DNA from 2 places in the Alteromonas lipotrueae genome. Region 2 is predicted to be linked to the other one. Evidence: predicted binding sites of a transcription regulator. Region 2 holds the regulator's gene; the other holds the start of a gene.
The links. The regulator ArgR, encoded in region 2, controls arginine synthesis, uptake and breakdown. The targets are predictions, from matches to a motif close to ANTGAATANNTATTCANT.
Positions count from the first base shown of each region.

Region 1: a site for ArgR is predicted at 4,308-4,325, ahead of KYS23_RS02460 (OadG family protein). Genes of this name have one in related genera too.

Region 1 covers NZ_JAESDJ010000001.1:566,380-582,940, reverse strand. The annotation lists gene KYS23_RS02480 (peptide ABC transporter ATP-binding protein) at 1-54, shown strand, start outside; gene KYS23_RS02475 (ATP-binding cassette domain-containing protein) at 51-857, shown strand; gene KYS23_RS02470 (sodium ion-translocating decarboxylase subunit beta) at 1,018-2,148, opposite strand; gene oadA (sodium-extruding oxaloacetate decarboxylase subunit alpha) at 2,152-3,948, opposite strand; gene KYS23_RS02460 (OadG family protein) at 3,974-4,234, opposite strand; gene KYS23_RS02455 (acyl-CoA thioesterase) at 4,397-4,873, opposite strand; tRNA gene KYS23_RS02450 (tRNA-Arg) at 5,065-5,141, opposite strand; tRNA gene KYS23_RS02445 (tRNA-Ser) at 5,183-5,273, opposite strand; gene csrA (carbon storage regulator CsrA) at 5,556-5,747, opposite strand; gene alaS (alanine--tRNA ligase) at 5,881-8,478, opposite strand; gene KYS23_RS02430 (regulatory protein RecX) at 8,710-9,159, opposite strand; gene KYS23_RS02425 (GNAT family N-acetyltransferase) at 9,264-10,538, shown strand; gene KYS23_RS02420 (M13 family metallopeptidase) at 10,535-12,613, shown strand; gene betI (transcriptional regulator BetI) at 12,778-13,359, opposite strand; gene KYS23_RS02410 (TonB-dependent receptor domain-containing protein) at 13,434-15,848, opposite strand; gene KYS23_RS02405 (SulP family inorganic anion transporter) at 16,034-16,561, opposite strand, start outside.
Region 2 covers NZ_JAESDJ010000011.1:58,005-74,565, reverse strand. The annotation lists gene KYS23_RS15045 (NADH:ubiquinone reductase (Na(+)-transporting) subunit B) at 1-172, opposite strand, end outside; gene KYS23_RS15040 (Na(+)-translocating NADH-quinone reductase subunit A) at 175-1,515, opposite strand; gene fabV (enoyl-ACP reductase FabV) at 1,990-3,168, opposite strand; gene KYS23_RS15030 (BamJ family beta-barrel-assembly machinery protein) at 3,547-4,167, opposite strand; gene ppc (phosphoenolpyruvate carboxylase) at 4,401-7,022, shown strand; gene katG (catalase/peroxidase HPI) at 7,128-9,317, opposite strand; gene KYS23_RS15015 (hypothetical protein) at 9,827-9,967, shown strand; gene mdh (malate dehydrogenase) at 10,474-11,412, opposite strand; gene argR (transcriptional regulator ArgR) at 11,645-12,109, shown strand; gene KYS23_RS15000 (TonB-dependent receptor plug domain-containing protein) at 12,911-15,511, shown strand; gene KYS23_RS14995 (type 1 glutamine amidotransferase domain-containing protein) at 15,688-16,371, opposite strand; gene KYS23_RS14990 (TonB-dependent receptor) at 16,552-16,561, opposite strand, start outside.

The DNA of each region.
Region 1 (16,561 bases), on a different contig from region 2:
ATTCACGACCATACCTATAACTGCCACTTTCCGCTGCATATGGAGAAGTTATGACAGATATTATGCAGGTAGATGGATTAACGTTTAGGCATAACGATAAGAAACGTTGGCTAAAAAAGCCTGAGATATTTGAATTAGGGCCTATCGATCTGACTGTACAGCGTGGCGAAACTATCGCGATTATTGGTGAAAACCGCGCAGGTAAGTCACTGTTAGCCAAATTACTGGTAGGGGCTATCCCTGCTGATGAAGGGGTTATTGAACTTAATAGTCACAAATATTTGGCGAAATACAACCAACACAACAATCAACAAAAACGCACCCACGACATTCGTATGATATTGCAGCACAGTAGTGAGTCGATGAATCCTTCTGTGCCCGTGGGGAAAGTGCTCGACGAACCTCTTCGTTTAAACACAGAGTTAACGGAAGTGGAACGTAAATCCCTTATTGAAGAAATGCTGACAAAAGTGGGCTTGCTACGAGAACATTATTATTTTTATCGTCATATGCTGTCTGACGGCCAACAACAGCGTGTATCCCTCGCGCGCGCCATTATATTAAAGCCGAAAGTCCTTATAGCCGACGAACCGTTTGCGGCCCTAGATCCGTCTATACGCTCGCAAACGGTAAACCTTATTTTGAAGCTACAACAAGAAATGGGGTTGGCATTTATTTTTATTAGCCATAATTTGGGAATAGTTCGACATATCGCCGATCGGGTCATTGTGATGGAAAATGGCAATATTGTAGAAGAAGGGAAAACAGAAACGATTTTTCGTTGGCCCCAACATGCCATTACTAAAAAACTCATTGTGGCTTATCAGTCGTTAATTACGAACAATACCATTAGTTAGCGTTAGATGAGGTTGCTTTGAAGGTGCTTGAATTATTTCTATAACGCCCCTTACATTGCGCTTTAAATAAAAAATGCGGCCTAGGCCGCATTTTGCTATCCATAAGAGCGAGTTTATTTAACCTCACCCTGTTGCCAATTATAGTAAGAAGGCTTTCCCATTAACCTACTAGCGCCAGCAAGATACCCGCAGCAACAGCTGAACCAAGTACCCCGGCCACATTGGGCCCCATGGCATGCATCAATAAGAAATTATGAGGGTTTGCTTCAAGTCCAACTTTATTCACAACCCTAGCTGCCATCGGTACCGCCGATACGCCAGCGGCACCAATGAGTGGATTAATTTTACCGCCACTCATTCGGCTCATAAGCTTAGCCATTAACACGCCTGTTGCCGTACCAATAGCAAACGCTACAGCACCTAAACCAAGAATACCCAAGGTTTCAACGGTTAAAAATTTCTCTGCAGAAAGCTTTGAACCTACCGCTAACCCTAAGAAGATAGTGACAATATTAATTAGCTCATTTTGCGCTGTTTTGCTTAGCCTATCTACTACACCACACTCTTTCAGTAAATTACCAAAGCAAAACATACCCACTAGAGGCGTTGCTGAAGGCAAAAACAAAATTGTGAGGAACAGTGTAGCCAGTGGGAAGATAATCTTCTCACGTTGCGATACAGGGCGTAATTGCGCCATTTCTATGGTGCGTTCTTCCTTGCTGGTTAAGGCTTTCATAATCGGTGGCTGAATAATAGGTACCAGCGCCATATATGAATAAGCTGCGACCGCAATAGCCCCTAATAAATCGGGCGCTAATCGAGAGGCCAAAAAGATAGCCGTTGGACCATCGGCACCGCCAATGATAGCAATCGCACTGGCATCTTTGAGGGTAAACTCAAAGCCAGGGATCATGTTGAGTGCAATAGCACCGAACAAGGTTGCAAAGATACCAAATTGCGCAGCAGCCCCTAACAGCAACATTCTAGGGTTTGCAATTAACGCACTAAAGTCCGTCATCGCGCCCACGCCCATAAAGATAAGCAGCGGGAAAACCCCAGTATCTATACCGATAGCATAAATGTAATGAAGCAGTCCTCCCGCCTCTGAAAATCCTGCCAATGGGATATTGGTTAACAAGGCACCAAACCCAATAGGGATTAACAACAGCGGTTCAAACTTTTTCACAATAGCTAAGAACAGCAATAGAAAACCTACTGCCATCATTATCAACTGGCCTGACTCAAAATGCGCCAGTGCAGTGCTGTCCCACAGCACCATCAACTTATCCATGAATTACCCCAGCGCAATAAGTGGTTGGGCACTGGCTACGGCATCGCCTTCACCTACAAGTACTTCACTAACGGTACCGGAAACCGCAGAGCGAATTTCAGTTTCCATTTTCATGGCTTCCAAAATAATAACCACATCACCTTCGTTCACTACATCGCCAGCTCGCACAAGTATTTTAAACACATTGCCAGCCAACGGCGCGTTAATGCTTTGGGCACTTTCACTACTACCAGCAGATGCCGGCTGAGGTGCTGCTGTAGATGGCTGACTTGGCGTTATGCTAGATAATTCCCCCGATGCAGCTACTTCAACATGGTATACCTTACCTTCAACTTTTACATCGTAAGCCGCCGGTGCCCCCGTCGCTGAAGCAGGCGCCGCCGCTGGCGCACTTGTTGCTACATCGGCCTCTGAGCCAGGTGCAGGTTCAAATGCGTCAGGATTGCCACGATTCTCTAAGAACTTCAGCCCTATTTGTGGGAACAAGGCATAGGTAAGCACATCGTCAATCTTAGCATCTGACAGCGTAATGCTTTTCTCAGATGCTAACTTAGTAAGCTCGGTTTCAAGGCTCTCTAGTTCAGGCGCAATATTATCTGCCGGGCGACAGGTAATGGGCTGACCACCATCTAACACACGCTCTTGTAACTCTTTGTTCACTGGCGCAGCCGTAGCGCCATATTCGCCCTTAAGGACACCAGCCGTTTCTTTGGTGATGCTCTTATAACGTTCACCGGTAAGTACGTTCAATACAGACTGCGTACCTACAATTTGCGACGTTGGGGTGACCAACGGAATAAAACCTAAATCTTCGCGTACGCGAGGAATTTCTTTTAGCACTTCTTCAAACTTATCTTCAGCGCCTTGCTCTTTTAATTGGCTTTCCATGTTGGTTAACATGCCGCCAGGTACTTGAGCTAGCAAGATACGGGCATCAACCCCTTTCAAGCTACCTTCAAATTTACTGTATTTTTTGCGCACGCCACGGAAGTAGCTGGCGATTTCTTCAAGATCGGGTAATGACATGCCCGTATCTCGTTCTGTGCCCTCTACAATAGACACCATAGTTTCAGTCGCGGTATGACCGTAAGTCATACTCATTGAAGAAATGGCCGTGTCGAGCATGTCGATGCCAGCATCAATGGCTTTTTGGTAAGTGGCCGTGCTCAACCCTGTGGTGGCATGGCACTGCATAGCAATAGGCACACTGACGGTTTCTTTCAACCCTGTAATTAAGACTTCACAATCGTAAGGCTTTAACAGCCCCGCCATATCTTTTACGCAAATAGAATGAACACCCATATCTTCAAGTTGCTTAGCCATATCTAGCCAAAGCTGAAGGTTGTGCACTGGGCTCACGGTGTAGGAGATTGTGCCTTGCGCATGAGCACCGCTGTCGACGGTGGCTTTAATCGCAGTTTTCAGATTACGCATGTCGTTCATAGCGTCGAAGATACGAAATACATCAACGCCATTTTCATGTGCTCGCTCGACAAAGCGCATCACTACATCATCAGCATAATGGCGATAGCCTAATAAGTTTTGACCACGCAACAACATTTGTTGCTTCGTGTTTGGCATTGCCGCTTTAAGCTTGCGAATGCGATCCCAAGGATCTTCCCCTAAATAGCGAATACAGGAATCAAATGTCGCCCCGCCCCAAGATTCAACAGACCAAAAACCGGCTTTATCCAGTTTTTCGGCAATAGGCAGCATATCTTCTATACGCATACGCGTAGCAAGTAGCGATTGATGGGCATCACGCAAGACTAGCTCGGTTAAGGCCAGTGGCTTAGACATGGTAACTCCTGAATGATTTGTTTAATTAATTTTTATTGGCTTGACGATGAGTATGAACAGCAGCGGTAATAGCAGCAACAACCTTACCATCGATACCAGCTTGAACCGCTTTTCTTCGAGGTGCAGCATACTGCGGTGCAGCTTCGCCAGGGAATGCTTCACAAAACTTTGCAATTAGGTGAATTCCGACGATTAGCAATGCTAAGAATGAAAAAACAAATACCATTCCTATAAGCATCAGTGAGCCGGCTTCAAACAGCAAACTGGTAACTGATTCTGTTTCCATGGTGAACTCTTCAAAAATTTCGTTGTGAATAAGTATCATGTGAAGTTGTAAAACACAACCCAAAAGCAAGTGAAATGCATATAAAATCACACTTTATGCTATTAAATACCAATAAACTAACTATTTATGCTACGCCAATGGATATATTTTCACAAAACATACCTAATGAACTCCTGTGGTTTCCGTGAAATCCATATCAAGTTGTTTAGCGAAATTTTTAGCATGCATGGCAACGAGCTCTAATTGGAAGTCGTTCTCATCTTGAGGAGTATAAGAAGGTACATGAACCGGACGACCTTCCTTATCAATCGCCATGAAGGAGATGAAGCAGCGATTGGCGACTGTCATCTTACTTTCTGTTGCTTCACCAGAACTAACAGAAACATAGATATGCATACTAGAGGTACCTGTGTGCACAATAGAGGCGGTTAACTTTACCAGTTGCCCCACTTTAATTGGTTTAATAAAACGAATACCGTTGGCTGATACAGTAACGCAATATTCCTTCGACCACTGCGCCGCACAGGCATAGGCCGCCTGATCTATCCACTTCATCACCACACCACCATGAACATTACCACCAAAGTTCACGTCGGTAGGTTCCGCTAAAAATTGAAATGTTATTGTTGCAAGTGACATTAGTACTACACCTTCATAGAGAAACTGCTGTTTTCAAATGTTAGTTCATAATTCGAACAGGAGTTAGTGCAAGGCAGCGATAGGAGACTAAAGTGTATAGTTAGGTTGAAGCGAATTGTGCAGATTTGTAAAAGAATAGAAAGTTAATCAGCAGAAATAAAAAAACCCACCAGATGGTGGGTTTTCTTATATGGCGCGTGTGGAAGGATTCGAACCTCCGACCGCCTGGTTCGTAGCCAGGTACTCTATCCAGCTGAGCTACACACGCGCAATAAAACTTTTGTTGACCGTCACACCATCAACGAACAATGGCGGAGAGGGAGGGATTCGAACCCTCGATACCAGTATTAGGTATGGTTCCTTAGCAGGGAACTGGTTTCAGCCACTCACCCACCTCTCCTTAAGTGGTGCCGCATTTTACGGATTCACTGGCCGGAGTCAAACCTTTTTTAGATAAAAATGTTTACTCGCTGTCATTTTGTACGATTCGTACAAAAAACCTGTGTTTTGGTTAGGTTATAATCAAATTCTAGCGGGTTAATTTTAGATTGCACGCACTAATGCGAAATGAACCTTTTTAGTAAATTTCGAAAAAAAACTACTTTTATTGAAATTAATTTTAAAAAAGGCCCAGAAACAAAAAAGGCCAGCATAAGCTGACCGATTTTTGTGCAGAGATTGATTACTCAGCCGTTCCAGGTTGTCCACCCTTCTCAGCTTGAATTCTCATGTAAATCTCTTCACGGTGCACAGAAACTTCTTTTGGTGCATTCACACCAATTCGGACCTGATTCCCTTTAACACCTAGTACAGTGACAGTTACATCATCACCAACCATAAGTGTTTCACCAACTCGACGAGTCAAAATAAGCATTCGCTTGCTCCTGTTCCTTAATACTGAACATATCCTTAATTACTCCGCCACTCATCGGCACGACCCGACGGTAGCAACAGTGATTCCATGTTTCTGTGTCACTTCAAAAACTCACTGCAAGTTTCAGATTTGATTATAGCTTATCTTCTAACCAAGCGTTAACTGATTCTAACGCAGTGCTTAGATGCTCTGGCTTATCGCCACCCGCTTGAGCCATATCAGGGCGACCTCCCCCTTTTCCGCCAACCTGTGCGGCAATAAAGTTAACCAGCTCGCCTGCTTTCACTTTACCGGTAAGGTTTTTCGTCACCCCAGTGATAAGATTGACCTTATCTTCACTTGCCACACCTAATACTACGATGCCTTCGCCAATTCGGTTTTTAATATCATCCATCATTGAACGCAGTGATTTTGCTTCAACACCTTCCAACTTAGCAATAAGTACTTTTACACCATTTATTTCAATAGCGTTACTAAGCATATCAGCACCTTGCTGACTCGCCAGTTTTTGTGTCGCAGAAGTGAGAGATTTCTCTAATTCTTTAGTATGAGCCTGCACCGCAGCAACACGTTCAACCAGGTTTTGCGTATCGGCTTTTAACAAACCAGACAGCGCTATCAGCGTTGCTTGCTGGTCTTGAACATAGTGTAGCGCTTGCTCACCGGTAATTGCTTCTATACGGCGTACACCTGATGCTATACCCGCTTCGCTGGTGATTTTGAATAAACCAATATCGCCAGTACGGTTAACATGCGTTCCACCACATAGTTCTACAGAGAAAGGCCCCATAGTGACTACACGTACTTTCTCGTCGTACTTTTCACCGAATAATGCCATTGCGCCTGATGCTTTGGCTTCATCTAAATCCATTAGTTGGGTTTTCAACGCATGGTTTGCACGAATTTCTTCGTTAACTCTGCGCTCAACCTGAATAAGCTGAGCGGGTGTTACCGCTTCAAAGTGAGAGAAGTCGAAACGCATACGCTGCGCTTCTACTAATGAACCTTTTTGCGTGACATGGTCACCTAACGTCTCGCGAAGTGCTGCGTGAAGTAAGTGTGTAGCACTGTGATTCTTCTTCACAGCATCACGGTTTGAATTATCAATCGCAGAAGTAACTCGCTCACCTTTTGTAATGGTGCCCTTCACTTTCCCTTTATGCGCAAAAGCATTACCCATTTTTTGGGTATCGGTAACAACAAACTCGCCATTTGCTACCCGAAGCACACCCTTATCACCAGACTGTCCACCACTTTCAGCGTAGAAAGGCGTTTGGTCTAATACTACGACCCCTTCCTGACCGTCTTCTAAACGCTCACAAAACGCATTATCGGCAATAAGCTCTACAATATTTGCTTCGCCTTCAACATCACTGTAACCCGTGAATGATGTCGCATGGTCTACAGTAAGCGCATTGTTATAATCGGCACCAAAGTTACTGGCTTGTTGCGCACGGGCGCGCTGCGCCTGCATTGCACTTTCAAAACCATCCACATCAATTTTTAAATCGTGCTCACGGGCAACATCGTTAGTTAAATCTGTGGGGAAACCGTAAGTATCATAAAGCTTAAACACCACGTCACCTGGAATAGTATCACCTTCAAGGGTTTCTAGCGTATCGTTTAGCATTGCCATACCACGGGCTAAGGTTTTACTAAACTGCTCTTCCTCTACTCGTAATACTTTTTCAACTACCGGTAATTGGTCTACAAGCTCTGGGTAAGCTTCACCCATTTCTTTGCTTAGTGCCGATGCTAGTTTGTAGAAGAAAATATCGCTGGCACCTAACTGGTAACCATGACGTACTGCACGGCGAATGATGCGGCGAAGCACATAGCCTCGGCCTTCATTAGAAGGCATTACGCCATCACAAATTAGGAAGCTACAAGAACGGATGTGATCAGCGATAACCCGTAAAGATTTATTCTCTAAATCTTCGCTGCCAACAATTGTAGCCGCAGCTTGAATTAGGTTTTGGAATAAGTCGATTTCGTAGTTGCTATGCACGTTTTGCAAAATAGCTGAAATACGCTCAAGCCCCATACCGGTATCGATAGACGGCTTAGGCAATGGTTCCATCGTGCCATCAGCTTGCTTGTTGTATTGCATGAATACCAGGTTCCAGATTTCGATGAAACGATCGCCATCTTCTTCTGGTGTTCCTGGAGGCCCGCCCCAAATATGCGCCCCATGGTCGTAAAATATTTCTGAACACGGACCGCATGGCCCCGTGTCACCCATAGACCAGAAGTTATCTGATGTACTGATACGGATTATCTTTTCTTTGGGAACACCAATGTGGTTTTCCCAAATATCAAAGGCCTCTTCGTCTTCTGAATAAACGGTAACCAGAAGCTTTTCTTTGGGAAGGCCGATTTCTTTTGTTAAGAAATTCCATGCAAACTCAATGGCTTCTTTTTTGAAATAATCACCAAAACTGAAGTTACCTAGCATTTCAAAGAAAGTATGGTGACGGGCGGTATAACCAACGTTTTCTAAATCATTATGCTTACCACCAGCACGAACACAGCGCTGAGAAGAAACCGCACGGGTATAACTGCGTTTTTCCGCACCTAAAAACGTATCTTTAAACTGGTTCATTCCCGCATTAGTAAAAAGAAGGGTTGGATCATCTGCTGGCACGAGAGACGAGCTAGCCACGGGCTGGTGACCATGACTCTTGAAATAATCTTTAAACTTTTGGCGTAAGTCAGCAGTTGATAATGTCATTGAAAACCTAACTTCCTTAATACATTGAATGAAAATGTGCGGGATTGATGCCACTGGCAGATTAATCGTTCTATCAATTGCCTAGTTTAAGGTGCATTTCATACCCTCGCACGGATGTGCGCAACAATACCATGGTTAGCGCTTTTTTGTTAAGCCCATAGCCTGCTCTAGCAGTATAAATAAGCCCTTTTATACCCGTTATAAAGGGCATAAATGAATTTTATGCGATTTTTATTCACCCTTGACGGCAAATTCGATGTGTTCGCTATAAAAACCTCGATATTGGAGAAACTGCTTTTGCTTCATCAGTAGCTTAAAATCGGTTTCTTTGAAGTGGCCAAATTTTTTATCTTTAACCCATTTTGCTTTTTCAAACCAGTCAGGTTCTATTTCATCAAGGGCGCGTTCAGCGGCAAGTTCATCTACCCCGTATTGCTGCAAATCGAGTTTAATTTTTCTTGGCCCAGAGCCCTTCATATACAGAGCGCGGGCACGACTTTCGGCAAACCGCTCGTCACTTTGAATATCTGCCTCCCTAAAGGCTTCCAGTACAGGCATAAAAGCATCACTTTCGATGCCTTTTTGTGAAAGCTTGCGGCAAACCTCTGAAAAGCTATGCTCTCGTCGTGCAAGCATGCGGGTAATCGCGTCGGTAATGAATTTCCTGTCAAATTCTGACATTTTATTAATCGAAACCTTCTTAAAATACTTTTCAATCTCGTTATATTACTATTAATGGTAATCTTTAGCGTCGTTGAACGAAAGTGAATAAAGTAAACGTAAGCATGGAATATAAGGTAAAAGTTGTCAGTGCGGTGTCGGATGTTCCCCAAGCTACATGGGATGCGCTTGCCGAAGGCGAAGGCCCATTTTTACGTTACGACTTTTTAAATGCGCTAGAACAAAGCGCGTGCTGCGATGAAGCGTCAGGCTGGATACCGCAGCACCTTTTAATTGAGCAAGTGCCTATTAATGACCAAGCCTCGATTAACGAAGAGACACTCTCCGCGTCAGTTGAAAGCACGGTAATAGCCATTATACCCGGCTATTTAAAAACGCACAGTTACGGCGAATATGTATTCGACCATTCATGGGCAAATGCATATCATCAACATGGTATTCCTTATTACCCGAAATGGGTTGCCGCTATTCCTTTCACGCCGGTCTCTGGTTCGCGAATACTAACGCATGAAAAGGCGCCCTTTAGTGACGCGCTTTTAGCCCTTATTTCTCAAACCGTGCAGTCCATGGGCGAAGAAGCCGTCTCTTCCTGTCATTGGCTATTTACTAATAGCCGCACTCAAGCGTTACTCGCCAATCATTCAGGCTTGCTCACCCGCTACGCCGTTCAATTTCAATGGCACAATTATCAATATACCAATTTCGACAGTTTTTTGAATGCGCTAACATCACGCAAGCGCCGAGACATGAAAAAAACACAGCGAAAGCTTGTTGAACAAGGCATTCACTACCGCCATTTAACCGGCAGTGAAATAACCGATGAGGTCCTCGATTTTTTCTTGCAGTGTTATCAAGCAACGTATTTAAAGCGCAGCGGGCATACAGGCTACTTAAACGAGACGTTTTTTCGGCAGTTACGTAACACCATGGCCAAGAATATGCTTATTGTCACTGCATACAAACATGACTCTCCTATAGCCAGCGCTTTGTTCTTTTTTGATGATACTGGCTTATATGGCAGGTATTGGGGCGCGTTAGAGGAAGTCAGCGGCTTACATTTTGCGTGCTGTTATTTTGAAGGTATTGCTTTTGCCATTGAAAAAAAGCTTCCACTTTTTAACCCCGGCACTCAAGGCGAGCATAAAATCCTTCGCGGGTTTGAACCTATCTACTGCCAATCGCAACATGAACTATTTTCGGCCCCCTTTCATGATGCTGTAGCATCATTTTTACAACAAGAATCAGAACATATTGTGGCTTATTTCAATCAGGCCCAAGATGTTTTACCTTTTAATAACGATATAACACCTACCCTTAAAACGACAAACACCCCTAATCCTTTATTAGCGGTGAATAATCATAATGAGAAAACGATATGAAACAAAAACTACTCGCGCTAGCCATAGCAGCATCGCTGGGTTTAGCAGGCTGTGGTCAGCCAGAACAAAATAAACAACAAGCAGCTGACAAGATGGCGATGGAAGAAGAAATGGGTCAGGCTGAACTCGGTTCATTTGGCGTAGATTTATCTGCCCGAAACGAAGCGGTTAAACCTGGCGATGATTTCTTCATGTACGCTGGCGGTACCTGGTACGACAATTACGAGCTTCCTGCAGATAAAACCCGATTTGGTGCTTTTACTGCCCTGGCCGAGCGCAGTGAAGAGCAGGTTAAAAATATTATTGACGGGTTAATGGAAAAAGAAAACTTGAACGCTGATGAGCAGCTTGTTCATGATTTCTTCGTCGCCTATATGGATGTAGAAACCCTTAATGAAAAAGGCCTTACACCTATTTCTGATGTGTTGTCCTCTATTGATGCTATTGCTTCAACTAAAGATTTGACCGAAGTATTTGGTAAAAGCTGGCTCACCGGTGCTAGCTCCCCTATTGATACTGGCATGTGGTACAACCGTTTAGATCCTAATGAGTACCAGCTTAGCGTTGGTGTTGGTGGCCTTAGCTTACCCGATCGCGATTACTACATTAGCGATCACGAAAGGTTCGTAAAAATTCGTGAAGCTTACCTTGCGCACATTGAACAGATGTTAAACTTTGCAGGCGTTGAAAATACCGCAGAGGAAGCAGCCACTATTCTTCAACTTGAAACCGAAATAGCAAACATCCAGTGGCCGCGTGAAAAACGCCGCGACCGCGACCTTACATTGAATCAAATTGAACGCAGTAAACTTACCGATGCTTATCCTCAATTTGATTGGGACACTTTTCTAGCACAAACCGGCTTTCAAGCCCCTGAACTTAATATCACCCAACCTGAGCCTATCAAAGATGTCATTGATATTATCAATGAGACCAGCCTTGATGACTGGAAGGCTTACCTGACTTACCACACCATTAAAAACAACGCAGGCTTACTATCGGAAGATATTTATTTAGCCAACTTTGATTTCTATGGCACTACGTTAAGTGGTCAGCAAGAGCCTCGCCCTCGCTGGAAACGAGCTGTCAGCCAAATGGCTGGTACTGAATCTTTAGGGTTTGCTATTGGTAAGATATACGTTACTGAGTACTTCCCAGAAAGTTCGAAAGCACAAATGGCAGAGCTGGTTGAAAATTTACGCACTGCACTAAATGAGCGTATCGATAACCTTGATTGGATGGGTGAAGATACCAAGGTTAACGCGAAAGAAAAGCTTATGGCGTTTCGCCCTAAAATTGGCTACCCCGACAAATGGCAATCTTTCGACGGCCTAACCATTAACAGCGATGACTTGGTAGGAAACGTGCGCAACCTTAGAGAATTTTTCAAAGCTGAAGGCATTGCGAAAGAGCTAGAAAAAACCGACCGTGAGCGTTGGGGCATGACCCCGCAACGGGTTAACGCGTATTACAATAGTTCGTTTAACGAAATTGTTTTCCCTGCCGCTATTCTTCAGCCGCCGTTTTTCGATCCTAACGCTGATGCCGCAGTGAACTATGGCGCAATTGGTGCGGTTATTGGCCATGAAATGGGCCATGGTTTTGACGATCAGGGCTCTAAGTCTGATGCTAATGGTATTCAGCGTAACTGGTGGACTGACGAAGACCGCGCGGCATTTGAGAAAAAAGCCGACATGTTAGCCGAGCAATACAACCAATATGAGCCGATTGAAGGTAACTTCGTTAATGGCCGTAATAGCTTAGGAGAAAATATTGGTGATGTAGGTGGTTTATCGATGGCTTATCATGCTTACAAACTAAGCTTAAATGGTGAGGAAGCGCCGGTTATTGATGGCCTAACTGGCGATCAGCGTTTCTTCCTTGCATGGGCACAAGTGTGGCGTGAAAAGCGTACAGAGGAAAGCATGTTAAACCAGCTACGTGGTGGAACGCATGCTCCGGGTCGTTACCGTGCACAAGCCCCACGCAACCACGACGCCTGGTATGAAGCTTTTAACGTGCAACCTGGCGATGACTTGTATCTTCCGCCAGAAGAGCGTGTTCGTATTTGGTAACGTAAATTGATACCCATGCGGACGTTTGGTCCGTGTGGGCTTCGTTGATGACAGTAATTTTTAATTGCAGCTTTTATGACTAAAGGCTTTTAACGTCACCTTCGCTTTTAACGTCACCTTCCCGGCGACTTACATACCGATTTTACTGGTAATAAGACACCGGTTTATTGATATTGAGATAGCACCAATCGTACATAACGCTTAACTGCATTGCTTGCCTTAGTCACATTTTCCTTAGTATTTTGCTCTTCACCTTCAAGGGCATTACGTAACCAAAAACCATCAATCATGGCTGCGGTAGACAATGCTGCCTCTTTCGCATGCTCCCTAGGAATAAGCTTTGTAAAACTATAAGTTAGGTTGCTTTCTAATCGTTTGTGGTTAATGCGCTGAAGTCTATGTAAGCCCTCATTATGTAACGACAAAGCCCAAAAGTTTAGCCATGTATTCGTTGCCGATGACTCTTGCTGCTCAACCGAAAAGTTGCTTTCTATAATGGTGTCAATACGCTCTAAATGACTACTAAAACTCCCTTGGAGTTTAAGCTTTTCAAGCAGGTATCGCATAGCGGCTTCAATTAACCCCTGCTTACCACCGAAGTAATGGCTAATAATACCGCTTGAAAGACCCGCTTGTTTGCTAATTAAACTAATTGTGGCGCTGTGAAACCCGTACTCAGCTATGACCACCAAGGTGGCATCAATTAGCTGTTTCTTTCGAATGGGCTCCATTCCTACTTTAGGCATGTAACTACTCCATACCGTATGAACCGCTGTAACGCACTCGAAATGTGCGTTACAGCAGCTCGTCTTACAGTGACTTAAAACGTTAAACGCGCATTAATGGCAACCGCGCGTGGCGCACCTATCCAAAATGCATTAGGGGCAATGGTAGACGCATAATCTTCATCTAGCACGTTGTTTACGGTTAAGCGAACTTCAAGTTCTTCCATTCCTTGACCTATATTGCTAATGTAACCACCAATATAAAGGTCGCTAACTAAATAGTCATCTACTTCAGCCGTATTGTAAATATCGATGAAACGAGAGTCGACATACTTTGTCGATATACCTGCGAAATAATTGTTTTTACTCCAGTCTAGGCTAATAACTGCCATGGTATCTGGCGTACCAATAACCGTATTTCCTTTTACGGCTACCAGTGAAGACTCAGCGTTAGTAGTATCGGCAATAGCGGCTTGTGCGCTAGCCAGTGAGTCATACTGCGTACCCGTGCCACCAATGGTTTCAATGTATTCCGACTCGCTTAATGTTAGTGACGTAAATACAGTAAGGTTATCGGTAATCGCAAAGTCTGCAGACATTTCAAAACCGCTAGACTCAATACCACCCACATTTCTATATCCACCTGCCGCGGCTTCTAAGAAGTCGATGCCGCTAGCAGTTTCATTGCTGGTGAATTGAATGCGGTTATTAAACTCAATGGTGTAATAAGTAATATTAGCATTGAATTTAGCACTTGAATAACGAAGACCCACATCAATGTTCTCTGCGGTTTCTGGTTCAATGAAGCGTAAATCCGTGTCGTCGCGTTCAAGTTGTGCATCTTTAATTGAAGCGAAGTTTTCACCGTAACCAGCGAAGAGTTCCAAGCCATCTACTGCGATAGGCGCAACAAAACCGGCAGAAAATAGCGTGTCAGAATCAGAATTAACATCTAGGTTGTTAGCGCTGTCGAAATTATCGTTTTTAGCAATATCAACGTTGAAACGCTTAGCGCCTAGACGTACTTTCGCTACCCCGAAATCAATTTCGTCTTCTACATAATACATTAGAGTATCAACTGGGAAGCTGCGGTCATACTGTACCCAGTAAGGCGAGTTATTAAAATCGTAACCAATCACTGAGTCGGTAATTTTATGCCAATCTCGGTATTCATCACGCTCATAATCTTCCCACCATAAACCAAAGCGAAGCGTGTTATCGAATTCACCTAACTTAGCGTACCAGATACCATCTGCATTAAAACCGATACGTTCTTTGTTGTAGTGGGTGTGTCGGTATGAGCCAACGGGAATTGCACCTTGTTCATGACAGCTTGGATCGTACTGTGCGCCCGCGCCACCATAAGGAAAAGTAATTGAGCTTGCGCAGCCAGCAATAGGAGAAAGCTGCATGCCATCGCGGTCGACAAAATAAATATTGCCAAGTGCGCTCCCACCGTAAACCGTATTCCCATTGACCAACTCTGAATGACCTTCAGTGCCGTCATCTTTTACGTCTACAAGGTAAGGCGGTACCCAATCACCACGCCCTTCGTTCTCATGATAATAGGCACTAGTAGAAATATCGACCGCGCCAACAGAGAATTCAGCTTTTAAGTAAGCCAATAGGTTTTCCCGTAGCGTAGACCAGCCTCGACGATAAGATTGATCTTGGTAAGGAATTCCCGTCCACTCGCTGGTAAGCTGATCCCAGTCAGGGTTTTGCGCATATTGTTCCAGGCTATAGATACGCTGGTAGTTATCTTCATGGGTATCGTCATACGAGACGTAACCAGTTAACGCAACGTTTTCCACCATAGAGGTAACTTTCAGCGCTAGATGGTCACGGGTGTTTTCAGCTACCTGATCCATGAAATCACTGCTTTCTTGTGTAGAAAGACTAATCCAGGCATACGTATCTTTTAAGATCTCGCCAGTGTCATAACGCACATAGTATTTTGACGCATCAAATTCACCCGCCGTAACACTCGCAACAAAGCCTTCTTCCTCACTAGGATTGATAGTAGTGAAGTTTAGGGTGCCACCCAGCGCTTCGTGAGAGCGAGAAGCAATATCGGACGTACCTTGCGATACTTCGATGGTTTGTAAGTTTTCGGTATCGATATAGCGGTTTGCTTTAGCGCCACCGCCATAATTTGAATTTCCGTTGGCAATACCATCTACTGTCATGCCAATTTGTTGTTCGTTTAGGTTAACTTGAAAGCCACGAATAACAATAGAAGTGGACCAATCATCGGCCCCAAATGTGTCCCCTTCGTTAATTAACACACCCGGTAAGTTATCTACCACAGCAAGCACACTGCTTAAATTAGCTTGTTGTTTTTGCATATCTTCAGAGGCGGCGTTATTAGCGTATGACACGCTTCGGCCAACAACTGTAATTTCTTCTATTTCATTAGATTTATCTTCGGCTATAGCTTCGGCGTGGCTATTCGATGTGCCTGATAAACCGGCCAGCACACTAAGTGCAATAAGATGGTAACGCGTCATGTGTATTGTTCCCTTTTTAATCTACTTGAGTGTTTTTCACCCAAGTAGATTAAAAAGCGGATGTGACAGTTACGTTAAGTTAAATTGAACATTCAATTAATAAAAAGTGACAGGCGATGAAAAAAGTGCAAAAAAAAGGCCCTTCATGAGAAGGACCTTTATTAAATAACTTAATTATCAGTAAGTTAAGATTGTGATATCGCGTTAAAATTAACTTCTTGATTTGGTGGTTGCGTCACTTTTTTTTTCGCATAAAGCAATGCATCGTGCAAATTGTCGTAAATAACGATACCTGGATGATTCACACAGATACTTTCTAACACTTCGTTCACCGCGGTATTAGCACCGCAAATCACTAATTGTCTACCTGCCGCCATGGCATCCACGGTCACTGTCTCTACCGCCATTGCTGCAGACACATCCACAGTAGGCACACGACTGAAATCTAAGATCATCACCTTTGAGCCCGCTTTTACGTTGTCTCGTACATGGTGACCTACATCAGCAGCGGCACCAAAACTCAATGGACCACCGAAGCTGAATATAGAGACCTTGCCCTTAAGCGACTCAAGTAACGCATTCTCTTCTGGATCGTTAAGTGACTCTGGAATTTTGCGAAGCTCTTCAAGTTGCAACTGAGCAATTTGACGTACGTAAGCTAAAGCCGCAAATACCACACCCACACCCACAGCAGTGATAAGGTCGACAAACAC
Region 2 (16,561 bases):
TCATGATGCGTTTAAGGTCAATGCTGTCACGCACGTGCGTGTTAGCTTTGTTTACTTTACCAGGAGTGTAGAAAATAGTTGCCGCTGCTTCATACAGTGCATACCATTTTTCGTGCTTTCCACCTGGCTCAAAGTTCGGTTCAATCTTTTCTAAATACGCTTTTAAACCCATGACTAACCCTCTTTCTCAATCGTGGTCAAACAGTCGCGTAAAATCGGGCCGTAGTTGTATTTGCCAGGGCATACATAGGTACACAATGCCAAATCTTCTTCGTCCAACTCTAAACAACCCAATGTCTGAGCACTGTCACAATCACCAGAAATCAGATCTCTAAGCAAAAGCGTAGGGATGATATCTAGGGGCATAACGCGTTCGTAATTACCAATTGGCACCATAGAGCGCTCAGAGCCATTGGTTGTTGTTGTCATATCAAACTTCTTGCTGCCACCTAAGTGGCCTAGATAAGCGCGCGTGACGGAATGCTTGTCTGAACCAGGTGTGATCCAGCCAAGGAATTTCTTCTCGCGACCTTCTTTAAGCAGTGATACTTGGGTGTGGAAACGACCTAAGAAGCCGTGAACACCTTGTGCTGTTACGCCGTTTAACACGGAACCCGAAACGACACGTACGTCACCGTCTTGTTGTTCGTTTGCTAGCAACTCTTCTAAATCAGCACCTATAGAGGTACGAACTAGACGAGGATTTTTAGCAGATGGACCACCAATAGCAATAACACGACGGGCATCTAGCTCACCCGTAGTAAGCAATGCACCAAAGGCCATTACATCTTGGTAGCTAATATGCCAAACCGTTTTATTCAAACCAGCAGAATCCAAATAATGGATATGTGTACCTGCTAAGCCGGCTGGGTGTGGTCCACCGAATTCTTCTACGTCTACTGCGGCATCGCCAGTGGCTACTGATGAGCCTGCAGCTTTACAAACGTAAACTTTGCCGCCACTTAACTGCGTTAACGCTTTTAAGCCGTTTACGAAGTCATCGTTGCGCTCAGCAATAATCACCGCTGGGTCCGCGGCTAGCGGATTGGTGTCCATTGCTGTAACAAAGATTGAATTTGGAATCGAGTCGAGGGCTGGAGATTTGCTAAATGGGCGCGTACGCAACGCTGTCCACATACCTGACTCAACTAGGATTGATTGGAGTTGCTCCCGCTCAGTACTCGCGATTTTGTCTGCAGCAATTTTATCAAAGCTAACAGCATCACTGCCATTAACCTTAACCACTACTGATTGCAAAACACGCTTTGCACCACGGTTTACCTCTACCACTTCACCCGCAGCTGGAGCAGTGAACTTAACGCCAGGATTCTTTTTGTCTTCAAAAAGCATCTGGCCTTTTTTCACTACATCGCCAACTTGGACGTGCATGGTAGGGCGCATACCCACATATTCTTCTCCCAGAATGGCAACGCGTGAAACAGCAGACCCTTCAGCGATCTCCTGCTTCGGCGCTCCCTCTATTGGGAGGTCGAGACCTTTCTTGATTTTTATCATATGTAATCGCACTACTCTAATAGAAATACTCTTTTGCATGACCGTAGACAATCCTGCTTATCAGCATGCAAAAGCGTACTATTGTTAAGGTGTTGAACACCTTTAATATTTAGATTGACGGAATTTTTTACTGTTACGGTCAGCCTGTTATGAAGCCGTAACTTATATTCCAAATGTATAAGCGACGTTATACGCCTTTTCTTTTATAGACCAACAGTGAAAATTCACACTTATTTTTGTTGTTGTATTACTGCTATCAACGCTGTTGTTGAGTAGGGGTAGAATAGACCCCTGCTTAATTTCGGGATTTTAGCATTAACCGAGCGGTTTGTGCCACGCAAATCATAGATAAAGAGCAACTTTTCTATAATTTAATGTAAACCCCATTTACGTTTAAGTGGTAAGTAAACAACGAAAAAGCCGTCTATTCGACGGCTCTACTCAATATTAGGCTTAACTAAGTATAGTAAACCTTTACCATTTCACGAGTGGGTCAATATCCTGTTCGTAATCAACACCTTCAATATCAAAACCAAACAGTTTTAAAAATTCGTGATGATAACCAGCGTAATCGCTTAGCTCATGAAAGTTCTCTTGGGTCACTTTGTCCCACAAGGCTTGAATTTTAGCTTGCGTAACGTCATTGGTTTCAATGCCGTCCATGCGATAGCGGTTTGCCTCATCTAATGTAGGTGTATCACCGAATAGGCAGGTAGAGAACAACCCATGTATTTGTTCAATACAGCCTTCATGGGTCCCGTCGCGCTTCATCACTTCCTGCATTAACGATATATAAAGCGGCATAACAGGAATGGCAGAACTGGCTTGTGTAACCAGAGCTTTCAACGAACTGACATTCGCTTCAACGAGTAACTCGGTGTTTTTACCAATGATAGCAGCAGCGGCTCTGTCTAAGTCTTCCTTCGCTTTTCCGATGGTCGCCTGGCCATAGATAGGCCACGTTAGGGCTTTTCCTATGTAGGTATACGCCGTGGTTTTGCAACCTTCAGCAAGTACGCCAGCTTCGCCCAGTTGATCCATCCAACGCTCCCAATCTTCTCCGCCCATGACTTTAATGGTGTTTAAGATTTCGTCGTCGTTTGCCGCCTCTAGGGTAACATCATGCACTTTGTCTTTGTCGGTATCGTAAGTTTTGGTGGTGTACTCACGCCCCACAGGTTTAAGCGTAGATTTATAGACTACGCCCGTATCTGGATCGGTTCTGCGCGGTGACGCCAAGCTATAAATCACAAGGTCGACCTTACCCATATTGGCTTTAATCTTATCTATTGTTTGCGCTTTAATTTCATCAGAAAACGCATCACCATTGATAGTCTCAGCATAAAGCCCTTTTTTAGCTGCCTGCTGATGGAAAGCAGCAGTATTGTACCAACCCGCAGTGCCAGTTTTACGTTCTGAAGGCGCTTTTTCGAAGCAAACGCCAAGGGTTTTTGCTCCATAACCAAATGCAGAAGTAATACGCGATGCCAAGCCATAACCCGTAGAACTACCTATGACTAGCACATTTTTAGGGCCATCACCCAAGCTGCCTTTCTCTTCAATATAGGCAATTTGTTGCTCTACTGACTTTGCACAACCCACAGGATGTGCGTTTGTACAGATAAAGCCTCTCACTTTAGGCTTGATAACCATATTCATTTTCCTTTTTTATGCGTGCGCCTATTGTAAACGTGCAAAGGCTGATAACAACTCGGAGCAGATGACATCAATATACACACCGAACACCTTATTCATCAAAAAGATACACATGTACAAATGGGTAGCCTAGTACGAAAACTGTTTTTAACGTCTATATCGAAAGAATATCTTGGAACGCTATAGAATGTATACGAAAACAAAAATGATTAACGACTATTACGCTAGAAGTTAATGTAAAACGAGGGTAGATGCTAATTTAAGAACGGACGTATAAGTCGAGCAAGGGAGAGAAAAGTGAAGTGTGAAGTGTGACGTTAAATGTGAAGTGAATAAAAAGGTGAGCCCCCACAAGAGCTCACCTTTTTGAGTGAATTAACCTAAGATATCAAGCAATTCAACATCAAAAATTAACGTGCTGTATGGTGCGATTGCTGCACCAGCTCCTTGCTCACCGTACGCAAGATCATGTGGTACGTATAAACGCAACTTAGCACCAACTTTCATAAGCTGTAGTGCTTCAGTCCAGCCTCTGATCACGCCACCAACTGGGAATTCAGCCGGTTGACCACGATCGTAAGAACTGTCAAAAACGTCACCTGAAGTAAGTGTGCCGTGGTAATGCACGCGAACCGTGCTATCTGCAGTTGGCGTTTCGCCATCGCCTTCAGCCAATACTTCGTATTGTAGGCCAGATTCAGTTACCTGAACTTCTTCACGCTTTGCGTTTTCTTCAAGGAACTTAACGCCTTCTTCGATAACCGCTTTGCTTGCTTCTTCTTTCTCAGCTTGCATACGCTTATGGATTTCGCCGAATGCATCACGTAGTGCGTCGTTATCAACCTGCGGAGCTTGACCCGCGAAAGCATCTTTTAACCCTGTCACTACCGCGTCAATAGCTAAACCTTCAAAAGGATTAGATTGCAATTGTTGACCCATTTGAAAACCAATGCCGTAACTTGCTTGGGTTTCCACTGTGTTGAATGTATCAGTCACAAGAACTCCTGAAATTAAATTACAAATGCAGTACAAATTTCAAACAAACCGCGTTTCACGAATATGTTTCTGCATTTTCCGATGCAAGAGTGTAGCACACCATAATTTATCTTGCTTTGAGCATTAAATAGATGGGGGCAAATGGAACAAAATATTGTAAATTATAACGCAAAGTGGTTTTACAACTTGTTAAGTACTTAGTATGGTGAAGGCCATATAATTGGGAGGATAGCATGCACACTCATTACGATGCTGAACTAAAAGATACAGTTAGATACCTTGGCAAAACGCTAGGTGAAACCATCAAAAACCAATTAGGCCAAGAGTGGCTTGATCGCATTGAGAAGATTCGAAAAGACGGCCGAGCGTCTTATCAGGGAGACACGAGTTGCAGTGATGAACTGAAAGAAACTTTCAAAACGATGACCGACAGCGACTTGTTGACGGTAGGCCGTGCTTTCGCACAGTTTTTAAACCTAGGGAATATTGCTGAGCAAGAATATAACAGTGCAATGAATGTTGACGCGTCTATTGATGCACTGTTTAAGCATCTAGATAAAGCCGACCTCACGGCTGATAAAGTGCAAGAAGCAGTCGGAAAGTTGAACATCGACTTAGTATTAACGGCTCACCCTACCGAAGTCACACGTCGCACCCTTATTCATAAACATAAAGAGTTAGCAGACTGCTTACAGGCTGTGCATCAAGAGTCTTTAACCGATACAGATAGAAGTAAGGTAGAGACTCGTGTTGCTGATTTAATTAGCCAAGCGTGGCACACAGAGGAAATTCGTTCTGTGCGCCCTACCCCTGTTGATGAAGCTCGTTGGGGGTTTTCAGTTATTGAAAATTCACTGTGGGAAGCTGTTCCCGATTTCCTGCGCGAGCTAGATGGCCGTTTGCAAGAAGACTACAGCGTGTCGCTTCCGCTAGATGCTTCACCGGTGCAATTTAGCTCTTGGATGGGCGGTGACCGCGACGGCAACCCGTTTGTAACCTCTAAAGTTACCGAGCAAGTATTACTATTGGCGCGTAAACGTGCCGCGAAGCTTTTTGCGCTTGACTTAGACCGCTTGCAAGTTGAACTGTCTATGTACGACTGCAATAACACACTGCGTGAAAAAGTAGGCGATGCGAACGAGCCTTACCGCGCTCTACTTCGCCCTTTACTAGACCGTTTTATCGCTACCCGAGATGGTATTGCTAATTATTTAGCCGGTAAAAACCCAGATACGTCTAACTGGATTGAAAGTAACGACGAACTGTTAGAAGCCCTACTACTTTGCCACCAGTCACTTATCGACTGTGGCATGGATGTAGTCGCTAGAGGGTTACTGCTAGATACCATTCGCCGTGCCCGCGTTTTTGGAATTCACCTACTTCGTTTAGATGTGCGCCAAGATTCAGAACGCCACGCTGATGTATTTAGTGAACTTACACGTTACCTTGGGTTAGGTGACTACTCACAATGGAGCGAAGAAGACAAACAAGCCTTCTTGCTACGTGAGCTTGGCTCAAAGCGCCCACTATTCCCTGCCCAATGGGGCGCATCGGAAGATGTGAAAGAAGTACTTGATACTTGTAAAGTAGTGGCTAAGCACAGCAAGCACGGTTTTGGTATTTACATTATCTCGATGGCGAGTGAGCCATCAGATGTACTTGCCGTTCAATTACTGCTTAAAGAAAGCGGTGTTGATTGGCCAATGCCAGTTGCACCTTTGTTCGAAACGCTAGACGATTTAAACAACTCGCCAAGTGTTATGCGTAAATTGCTTTCTATCGACTGGTATCGTGGCTATGTGAAAGGCCGTCAATTCGTGATGATTGGTTATTCAGATTCAGCTAAAGATGCCGGCGCACTTGCGGCAGGTTGGGCTCAGTATCAATCTCAAGAAGCGCTAGTGGCTATTGCTGAAGAGTTTAACTGTTCACTTACCTTGTTCCACGGTCGTGGCGGTACAATTGGCCGAGGTGGTTTACCTGCCCACGCTGCTATTTATTCGCAGCCTCCTGGCTCATTAGAAGGTGGATTCCGTGTTACTGAACAGGGCGAAACTATTCGATATAAGTTTGGTATGCCTAAACTGGCCAAACGAAGCCTAGGCATTTATGCCAGCGCGATAATTGAAGCCATGTTGTTCCCACCCCCGGCGCCAAAAGAAGAGTGGCGTGAACTAATTACCACGATGGCAGGTCAGGGTCGCGACAACTACCGCGCTACTGTGCGCCATGACGAAGACTTTGTGCCTTACTTTCGCGTGGCGACACCTGAACAAGAGCTTGGTAAGTTACCGTTAGGCAGCCGACCTTCTAAGCGTAAGCCACAAGGTGGTATCGAAAGTCTTCGTGCTATTCCTTGGATATTTGCGTGGGCGCAAACACGCCTAGTCTTGCCGTCATGGTTAGGTGTAATGCGTGCTATCGATAGCGTGAAAAATGCGGAAAATGAAAAAGTCGTGAATGAAATGTTTGCCGAATGGCCATTCTATCGTTCACGCTTATCGATGCTGGACATGGTATTCCATAAAGCGGATCCACGTATCAGTGAAGCCTACGATGAGCGCCTAGTACCGGAAGAGCTTAAGCATTTTGGTGCAGCCCTTCGAGAGGAACTTAAAGAAAGTATTGCTTCATTGCTAGCATTAACTGGCGAAGACGACATTATGAAAGCTGATCCATTGGGTAAAGAATCAATGGAAATTCGCGCCGCTTACTTGCAGCCGCTTCATTACCTACAAATCGAATTGCTAGATAGAATTCGTAAAGCGGGTGACAATGCGCAAAATACCGCACTAGAGCGTGCCATGATGGTGACCATTACTGGTATCGCAACAGGGATGCGTAATACAGGTTAGTACCTATCTTGATAGGTACGTAATCATACTATTTAACCAAATAGCACAAATAAAAAAGCCCGCTTGAAGCGGGCTTTTTAGTGAGTTTACATTACAAACTGAATGTTAAGCCTGTAATTCAAAGCGATCGGCATTCATCACTTTAGTCCAAGCTCTAACAAAGTCTTTAACGAACTTCTCTTTATTATCGTCTTGCGCATAAACCTCAGCGTAAGAACGTAATATAGAGTTTGAACCGAAGACTAAGTCAACACGAGTCGCTGAATAAACTTGCTCACCGGACACTCTATCTACAATGCCGTAAGTGTTTTTACTTGTGGGCTTCCACGTGTATTGCATATCGGTGATAGTCGTGAAAAAGTCGTTCGTTAGTGAGCCAGCACTACCTGTAAACACACCATGTGCAGTGCCTTGGTAATTTGTTCCCATTGCACGCATTCCACCTACTAACACCGTCATCTCTGCAGCCGTTAACCCAAGCAACTGAGCTTTGTCTAACAACAGCTCCTCTGGCTTAACCACGTAGTCTTTCGGCAAGTAGTTCCTGAAACCATCGGCCTGCGGCTCTAGTGGTGCAAAAGAATCAGCATCCGTCATATCATCAGTCGCATCACCACGACCTGCTGAAAAAGGCACATCAACGCTGAACCCTGCCGCTTCGATGGCTTTTTCGACACCTACATTACCTGCCAACACAATGGTATCTGCTAGACTTACACCGGCTGCCTCAGCAAGTGGTTTCAACACCGACAATACCTTAGCTAGCTTTTCCGGTTCGTTCGCTTCCCAGTCTTTCTGAGGCGCTAACTGAATGCGGGCACCATTTGCACCACCACGTAAGTCTGAACCACGGAAGGTTCTAGCACTGTCCCACGCAGTAGATACCATTTCACCAATTGTTAGGCCGGAATCCGCAATGCTGGCTTTTAATGCATTCACATCGTAGGACGTGCTGCCTGCAGGTACAGGGTCTTGCCAGATAAGCGTTTCTTGTGGCACTTCAGGACCGATATAACGTACTTTTGGCCCCAAATCACGGTGAGTCAATTTGAACCATGCTTTAGCAAATACTTCACTGAAATAATCTGGATTGTTGTAAAACTTCTCAGAAATTTCACGATAAATAGGATCCATCTTCATCGCCATATCCGCATCGGTCATGATAGGGTTATAACGTTTTGACGGATCTTCAACATCAACTGGCTTGTCTTCCTCTTTAATGTCGATAGGCTCCCATTGCTCAGCACCCGCTGGTGATTTTTTCAATTCCCAGTCGTAGTTTAGTAACAGTTCAAAGTAGCCGTTATCCCACTGAGTTGGGTTAGTCGTCCACGCACCTTCAATACCACTTGATACAGTATCGCGACCTATTCCACGTGATTCATGGTTAATCCAACCCAAACCCTGCTCGGCGATATCAGCGCCTTCTGGATCAGGACCTAAGTTTTCCGCACGTCCGTTACCATGGCATTTACCCACGGTGTGTCCACCTGCCGTAAGCGCAACGGTTTCTTCATCGTTCATGGCCATACGCGCAAAGGTTTCACGTACATGTAGTGCGGTTTTAAGCGGATCAGGTTTACCATTCACCCCTTCAGGGTTCACGTAGATTAGCCCCATTTGCACTGCAGCTAATGGATTTTCCATTGTTTCTGGGGTTTCAACGTCGTTATAACGCTCATCACTTGGCGCTAGCCATTCTTTCTCAGCCCCCCAATAGGTATCTTTTTCTGGGTGCCAAATATCGGCGCGGCCAAATGCGAAACCATAAGTTTTAAGCCCCATGCTTTCATAAGCTACTGTGCCGGCAAAAACTAAAAGATCCGCCCAGCTAAGCTTGTTGCCGTACTTTTTCTTGATTGGCCACAATAAGCGGCGCGCTTTATCAAGGTTAACGTTATCCGGCCATGAGTTTAGTGGCGCGAACCGTTGGTTGCCCGTAGATGCTCCACCACGCCCATCTGCAATACGATACGAACCGGCAGCGTGCCAAGACATCCTAATCATTAGGCCACCGTAGTGCCCCCAATCTGCCGGCCACCACGACTGAGAGTCTGTCATTAGCGCGATCATATCTTTTTTCAATTCATCAAAATCAAGCATTTTCACTGCTTCGCGATAGTTGAATTCGTCACCCATTGGATTGGTTTTTGTGTCGTGCTGATGCAATATGTCTAGGTTTAGCGCCTCAGGCCACCAATCCATATTTGTGCTGCCAGTAGCCGTAAGGCCACCATGCATGACGGGACACTTTCTATCTGAATCATTTACATCGCCTAGCTTCGCGTTACTCATATTTGTTACCTCTTGCTGTTCGACAAAGCACTTAATCAATCCAACCGATTGATTGACATGTTATTATTCTAGTTATTAGATTTATATTACTACAGTGAGTTTTTTCGATGCTGATGAATAGGTTTAACGATTAGGAAATCGTTGAACCTTACGATGAGAAAACAAGACCTTATAAAGCTATTCATCAACACTGACATGTAAAATTAATTAAAGAAAGCGTAGACAATATCAATGAATTTTCTATGCCTTTTATCTCGTTTTTTGTAAAAGCTTGTTGATAAATCATAGGGCAACAAACGATATTAGTAACTAATCCCTAGGCAGGAGGTCTTATTTGAACAGATCACTTATAAACCCGCCCCTCGCCTTTTTTGCGCTAATGCCTATAACACAATTTGAACGGTTTACTTTGCCCTCAGGACTCAAGGAAGGTGTGAGCGACTCTGACTATAACGATAAATTACTTCAGATAAATGAAAACGGGGAACACCGCTTTTTTGAGGCATACATTGGCAGTGCATTTCGTCATGGCTGGCGCCTACCGTTTGTTTTTATCTCCCTACATAGATACCGATTGCAAAGTAATAGAATCGACTACCGGTAAAAACAATAAACCTACCTTAAGTAGCACTTATCAATTAGATGATTAGCAGAACCAATCATCCGTTCGCAACTTTTTAAACGTGTACCGATATTCAATAGAAGCGTTAGCCAATACGGCTACTGGCGACATCTCTGCTCTGTGGGTGGGTATCATGCATATTAACAATACAAATGAACTCATCAGCCGTGTGATTTACCCAAATAAAAAGGCAGGGTTATTGAGGTCGTAACAAACTGTCGGCAGCATGAATGCTGTCTTACAAAAATGAAATCTATTGAGTGCGATGAGTGCGTGTTAGTAGATAAACGGTTTGAAATTAAATAGTAGCCCCTCCCTTGCTAAGGATGCGGTGGCGGAGCCTACAGAGAAGTATTTACGGCGAATTGATTATGTAGGTACCTCAAACAAAAAGGCAGAATTAGTAAGGTCGTAACAAACTGTCAGTAGCATGGATGCTACTGCCAAGCCTCCATGGATGGATACTCGGCGTGTTTGTGTAGAGCTTACTAATCCTGCCTTGTACATGGGAGCAGCGCTCCCATTATCCTAGCTTTAGCCAGTTACGAAATCTACGCCTAGCTTGATGTCGCCACGAAGGCCATCTAGCATGTCGTTTTTCGCTTTTTCTTCAAATGCGCTTAGCTCGCCATATGGCAAGATTTCTTCAACACCGTTAGCACCAAGGCGAACAGGGTGAGCGAAGAATGCAGCGTCGTCGCTGTCGTCAGTTTGAACGTAAGTGTATTCAACCACGTTCTCACCTTGCATTGCTGCAACCAAAGATAAGCAGAAACGTGCAGCTGCTTGACCCATTGAAAGGGTAGCAGAACCGCCGCCAGCTTTAGCTTCAACAACTTCAGTACCCGCATTTTGGATACGAGTAGTTAGGCTTGAAACTTCATCGTCAGAGAACTCAACACCTTCAACTTGCGAAAGCAAAGGAAGAATAGTTGTGCCTGAGTGACCACCGATTACTGGAACGTGTACAGAAGCAACGTCTACTTCTTTAAGCTCAGCAACGAAAGTCTCGGCGCGAATTACGTCAAGGGTAGTAACACCGAACAATTTGTTCTTGTTATAAACACCTTTCGCTTTAAGCGTCTCAGCAGCAATCGCCACTGTTGTATTAACTGGGTTAGTAATAATGCCAACACAAGCATCTGGACAATTGTCAGCAACACCTTCAATAAGGTTCTTAACAATACCAGCGTTAATGTTGAACAAGTCTGAACGATCCATGCCCGGCTTACGCGGAACACCAGCAGGAATAAGAACAACGTCTGTACCTGTTAATGCACCAGCTAGGTCATCTTTACCGTGACCGGTTACTTTTACTGCAGTTGGGATGTGGCTTAAATCAACAGCTACACCAGGAACAACTGGCGCTACATCATAAAGCGCTAGCTCAGAACCAGCTGGCAATTGTGTTTTTAACAACAAAGACAGCGCTTGGCCAATACCACCGGCAGCACCTAACACGGCTACTTTCATACCATTTCTCCTATGGGATTACTCACGTATTTAAACGGAACGTCACACTAATGCAACGCGGGGGAAAACTCAATCATCTGATGGTCTTAATACGGCCATTTAAGGCAATTTTATGTCGATATTCACTATCATGCATGATTATGCAATTAAATTGCGCAAAGGTCACCTGTAAGGCACAATATAAAATATACGATTATTTAACTTATTAACGTTAACAGATGTGCAGGATGCTATGGCCAACGCAAAACAAGAGCAACTGATTAAAGCCTTTAAAGAAATTTTGAAAGCGGAAAGCTATGGGTCTCAGGGTGAAATTGTCGATGCCCTTAAAACTCAAGGCCATGACAATATTAGCCAATCTAAAATTTCCCGCATGCTAAGTAAATTTGGCGCAGTTCGTACCCGCAATGCTCGCGGCGATATGGTGTACTGCCTACCGCCTGAACTGGGTATGCCTACTGCTAAAAGCCCGTTAAAGCAACTTGTTCTCGACATTGTGCATAATAATGTGATGGTGATTATTCGCACCAGCCCAGGTGCAGCGCAACTCATTGCACGCTTGCTTGACTCATTAAGCAAAAAAGATGGTGTGCTTGGTACCATTGCGGGCGACGATACCATTTTTATTGCCCCTGCTGACGTGACCCTTATTGAAGAATTACGCCAACGGGTAGAAGACTTATTCGAGAATGTATAAGGCCCGACTAAATTTTTAAGCAAAAAAAAACCGCCATAACAAGATGGCGGTTAAGAATTTGTACCAGGGAGATACAAAACAACTTGGTAGCTGTGCATTTAAATTATCATAGACTTAGAAAAGAATAAGGAAAGAAAAGTAAAGAATTCGAAAACCACAATTAAATGTTTTATACGTTATAGAATTAAATTTCACCACCAACCTTATAACATTAAAAAGCACATCCAACTATCCAAATTAAATTAAAAGCCACCTTACCTTTTACCACAACCTTTCCCCACAAAAAAATAAACGATAAATCAGAAAAAATCGCTTTTAATTTTTCAAATAATAGAACCTATTTTCATCTTCGATACAACACCCTCCCATTTTAAACTTCACATGATATTTAACTGCCCCGCGTCTACGCTACACCTGCGCCCCTAATACACAAGCCCTTCACTAAACCCGCACTAAACCCGCACTAAACCCGCACTATTTGCATGCTAAACCTGCACACTATCTACCTCTCACATTATTTTTAATTTCTATCCATGCAAACCTCGTTTTATTTTTAAACAAGCCAAAAAGATAAAAAGCATAAGAATTATTTTACAAATGTATAGGAGCGTAAAGGTTTCACCGCCCTGCGTATAATTAAAGTAAATTAAGTCTAAATAGAACAAATTATACACTTTGTAAATTGCCAAATAGCGCGACGAAGTGCTTAATTCTCCCGACAGAAAACATCTGTTCAAAATAAAAACTAATAAACGTCTTTGTAATTACTAAATGTAATCACCTTCGACAAGGGGAATTTAAATGTTTAACACGAATAAACTAAGCACCGCGATTAAGCGCAGCATTATGTTAGCGGGTTCTGCTAGCATAATGGCTTCGCCGATGGCATTCGCTCAAAGTGATGATGAAAACGCAGTAGAGCCTGTTGAAAAAATTCAGGTTACTGGTTCGCGTATTAAACGGGTTGACCTTGAATCGGTATCTCCCGTTACCGTCATTACTGCTGAATCTATCGCGTTATCTGGCGATACATCGGTTGCCCAAGTGTTACGTAACTCTTCGATTAACACTTTCGGTTCATTTCGCGGCCAATCTGGCTACGGCAGCGGCGCATCTGCGTCTAGTGAAGTAAACTTGCGTGGTCTGGGTGCAGGCGCAACGCTAGTGCTTATGGATGGCCGTCGCCTACCAGGTTTAGGGTACGACGGTGGCTCATCTTCTGATATGTCGATGATCCCAATGTCAATTGTAGAGCGCATTGAAATTCTTCGCGACGGAGCTTCCGCCATTTACGGGTCTGATGCCGTGGCAGGTGTAATTAACATTATTACTAAGAAGCAGTTTGATGGCGTAAATGTAGGTTATAGCTTTGAAGATCCAGGTGCTGACGGTGGCAACTCTAGCAAGTACAACTTTTCAGCCGGCGTAACCAATGACAAAGGTAGTATCGTTTTCATTGCTGAGCATGAAAACACTCAAGAAGTCACCGATGTAGCAGTTTCAGGCGAAAATGCACTAGATAGCTATTCAACCTACAGCCCTGTTGCCAATTTCTATGATACAAATACTAGTTCGTATCTTTATAACGAAGATTTGTGTGGCGATGTGGCTGACACATCGATTGAATCTGATCGTTGTGGTTATTACTACGGTAATACCACTTGGCTTTATGGCGCGTCTGAGAAAAACTCTTTAATGACTAAAATCGAGTACGAGTTAGCAGAGAACTTGCAACTTATTACTCGTTTCTCTGCACTACAGACATCTACAGACACTCGTTATGCTGCTACCCCAGTATCTACATCTTCGCTGACCATCGATGCGGATAACGCAATGAACCCTTATGGTCAAGATGGCGCTGTTTACTTCCGTACCGCTAGCTTGGGAACACGTGATACGAAAACCGAAAAAACCACGTTTGAAATGGTAACAGGGCTTGAAGGTTACACCGATATTGGTGGAAACGAGTGGGACTGGCAGGTTTATTACCAGCGCACATCGGCAAAAGAAGAGGTATTCAATTACAACTTAGTTAACGACACAGTTGTACAAGATTTAATTGATACTGAACAGTTGGATTTATTTAATGTTCAAGGTTTAAGTACCGACGACTGGTCTGCTTATAATGCAGAGCTATTAGCTAGCGCTGATCACACTGGCACCTACCAGTCTACACAGATGCGTGACATTATTGACGGCAGCATTTCTGGCGAAGTTTTCTCGAATAACTTCATGACAGTGAGTGCTGTTTTCGGCGCTGAGTACTCTTACCTTGATTTTGAGCAGATATCTGACCCTGAATCGGGCTTGGGTATTATTTCAGGCGGTTCGGGCGGTGACGACGTGTATGCGACTCGTGAGCGACAGTCTTACTATACTGAGTTTGCTATCGAACTACCCCATGAAGTGGAAGTATCTGCTGCACTTCGTTACGACGGGTACGAGCTTGAAGGGGATACAGGCGAAAGCATTTCAACCTCTGAGTTCTCAGATACCGTACCTAAGCTAGGTATCAGCTGGCGCCCAACTGAGTCACTGTTACTTCGTGCTAGCTGGGGAGAAGCTTTCCGTACACCTACAATGAGTGAAATGTTCGCAACCATTTCTTACGGCTTCCCAAGCGCGTACGATACCTATTACTGCGATACACTAGATAATCCTGGTAGCGACGATAGTTACTGCTCATCCGGTCAGCAACACCTAACCTATTACGGCGGTAACCCTGACCTTAGCCCAGAAAACTCTGAGTCGCTTACGCTTGGTGTGGTTTACGATGTCACTGATGATTTATCACTTGAAGTGTCTTACTACCAATATGACTACGAAAATAAAATTGAAGATATTGATGTAGATGACTTAATTGCCGCTGACTTAGATGGTACGTCTAGCAGTATCGTTCGTGATAGCGATGGTAAAATTACGTCTATTACCTCTGGTTACACAAACTACTCAGAAGTGAAGACCAACGGTTTTGATATTACCGCGAACTACGATCTGGCCACTGAAATTGGAGACTTCGGGGTTAACCTTGAATACTCTCACGTATTTAGTTACGAAGAAGAAGGTACTGAGTGGGCAGGTGAATTATTCTATCCTGATAATCGCGCTAACTTGACGGTAGATTGGACAGACGGTGATAAGTGGACAGCCTCATGGAGAACACTCTTCATCGGCGCCAATGGTGAAACCTATTACGATTACTACGATTATGCCGACAACTATTTTAAGCATAATGTGACGGTTTCATATCATGTGAACGATAATGTTAAGGTTTCTGCCGGAATTGCCAACATTACCGATGAACTTGAAGAGTATGCACCTGGGGAATGGCGCGGATATGATGACTCTTTGTATGACCCACTAGGTCGTACTATGAGCTTCAACGTTCAAGCGAGCTTCTAACATTTAACTTATAAAAAACGCCGCATTTCCTGTGTTCTATCTCTAATCTGTTTGAGATAGAACACAGTCAGCGGCGTTTTCTTATTTTCGTAATCATTAACGCTTTATAAACCCCTTATACCAGCTGTCAATTAGACAACACGGGCTAAGTGAGTAGTGTAAGTGCTTGAAGTACGCTACGAAAGTACCTTAATAAGCGTTTCTGCTGCGGGTCCTGATGATGCTGGGTTTTGCCCCGTCACCAAAAGACCATCAACACACACTTTAACGCCAAAGTCTTCGGTACTTTCATACTTACCGCCTTTACTGATAAGCGCATCTTCCACTAAATAAGGCACTACGTCGGTTAACCCCATTGCGTCTTCTTCACTATTTGAAAAGCCAGTAACGGTTTTGCCGTTAATAAAAAATTCACCATCGGCGCGTTTTACTTCTTTAAGTACGATAGGAGCATGGCAAACAGCGCCTACAGGCTTCTGGGCTTTCACCATATCTTCAATTAGCATTGTGGAGTGAGTATTGTCAGATAAGTCCCATAGCGGACCGTGGCCGCCCGGATAGAACACAGCATCAAACTCATCTGCACGAACATCTTCCAACACAATAGTTGAGGACATTGCGCTTCTTGCAACCTCATCTTTTGTGTAACGGATAGCATCGTCGGTCATGGCATCATCTGCCAAGCTGTTTGGGTCGATTGGCACTTGGCCGCCCATAGGTGAAGCTAAGGTGATGGTATACCCCGCATCTTTGAACGCGTAATACGGTGACGCGAACTCTTCCAGCCACATTCCTGTTTTCTTGCCTGTATCACCTAACAATTCATGTGAGGTCATTACCATTAATATATGTTTAGACATAAGTTCTCCATGTGAACAATTCATTTAGTTATTCGTTCGTATGGCAGTAATAGTTAGATCAGAAAAAGGCAGGGAATGCGATGAGAAACATTAGGAGAAGTTGATTTGCAAGATAAAAAAATGCCACTTCCAAAATTGGAAAGTGGCATTTAACACTACAACTGGTTTTTAAACTGTTGCTTAGAAGCGG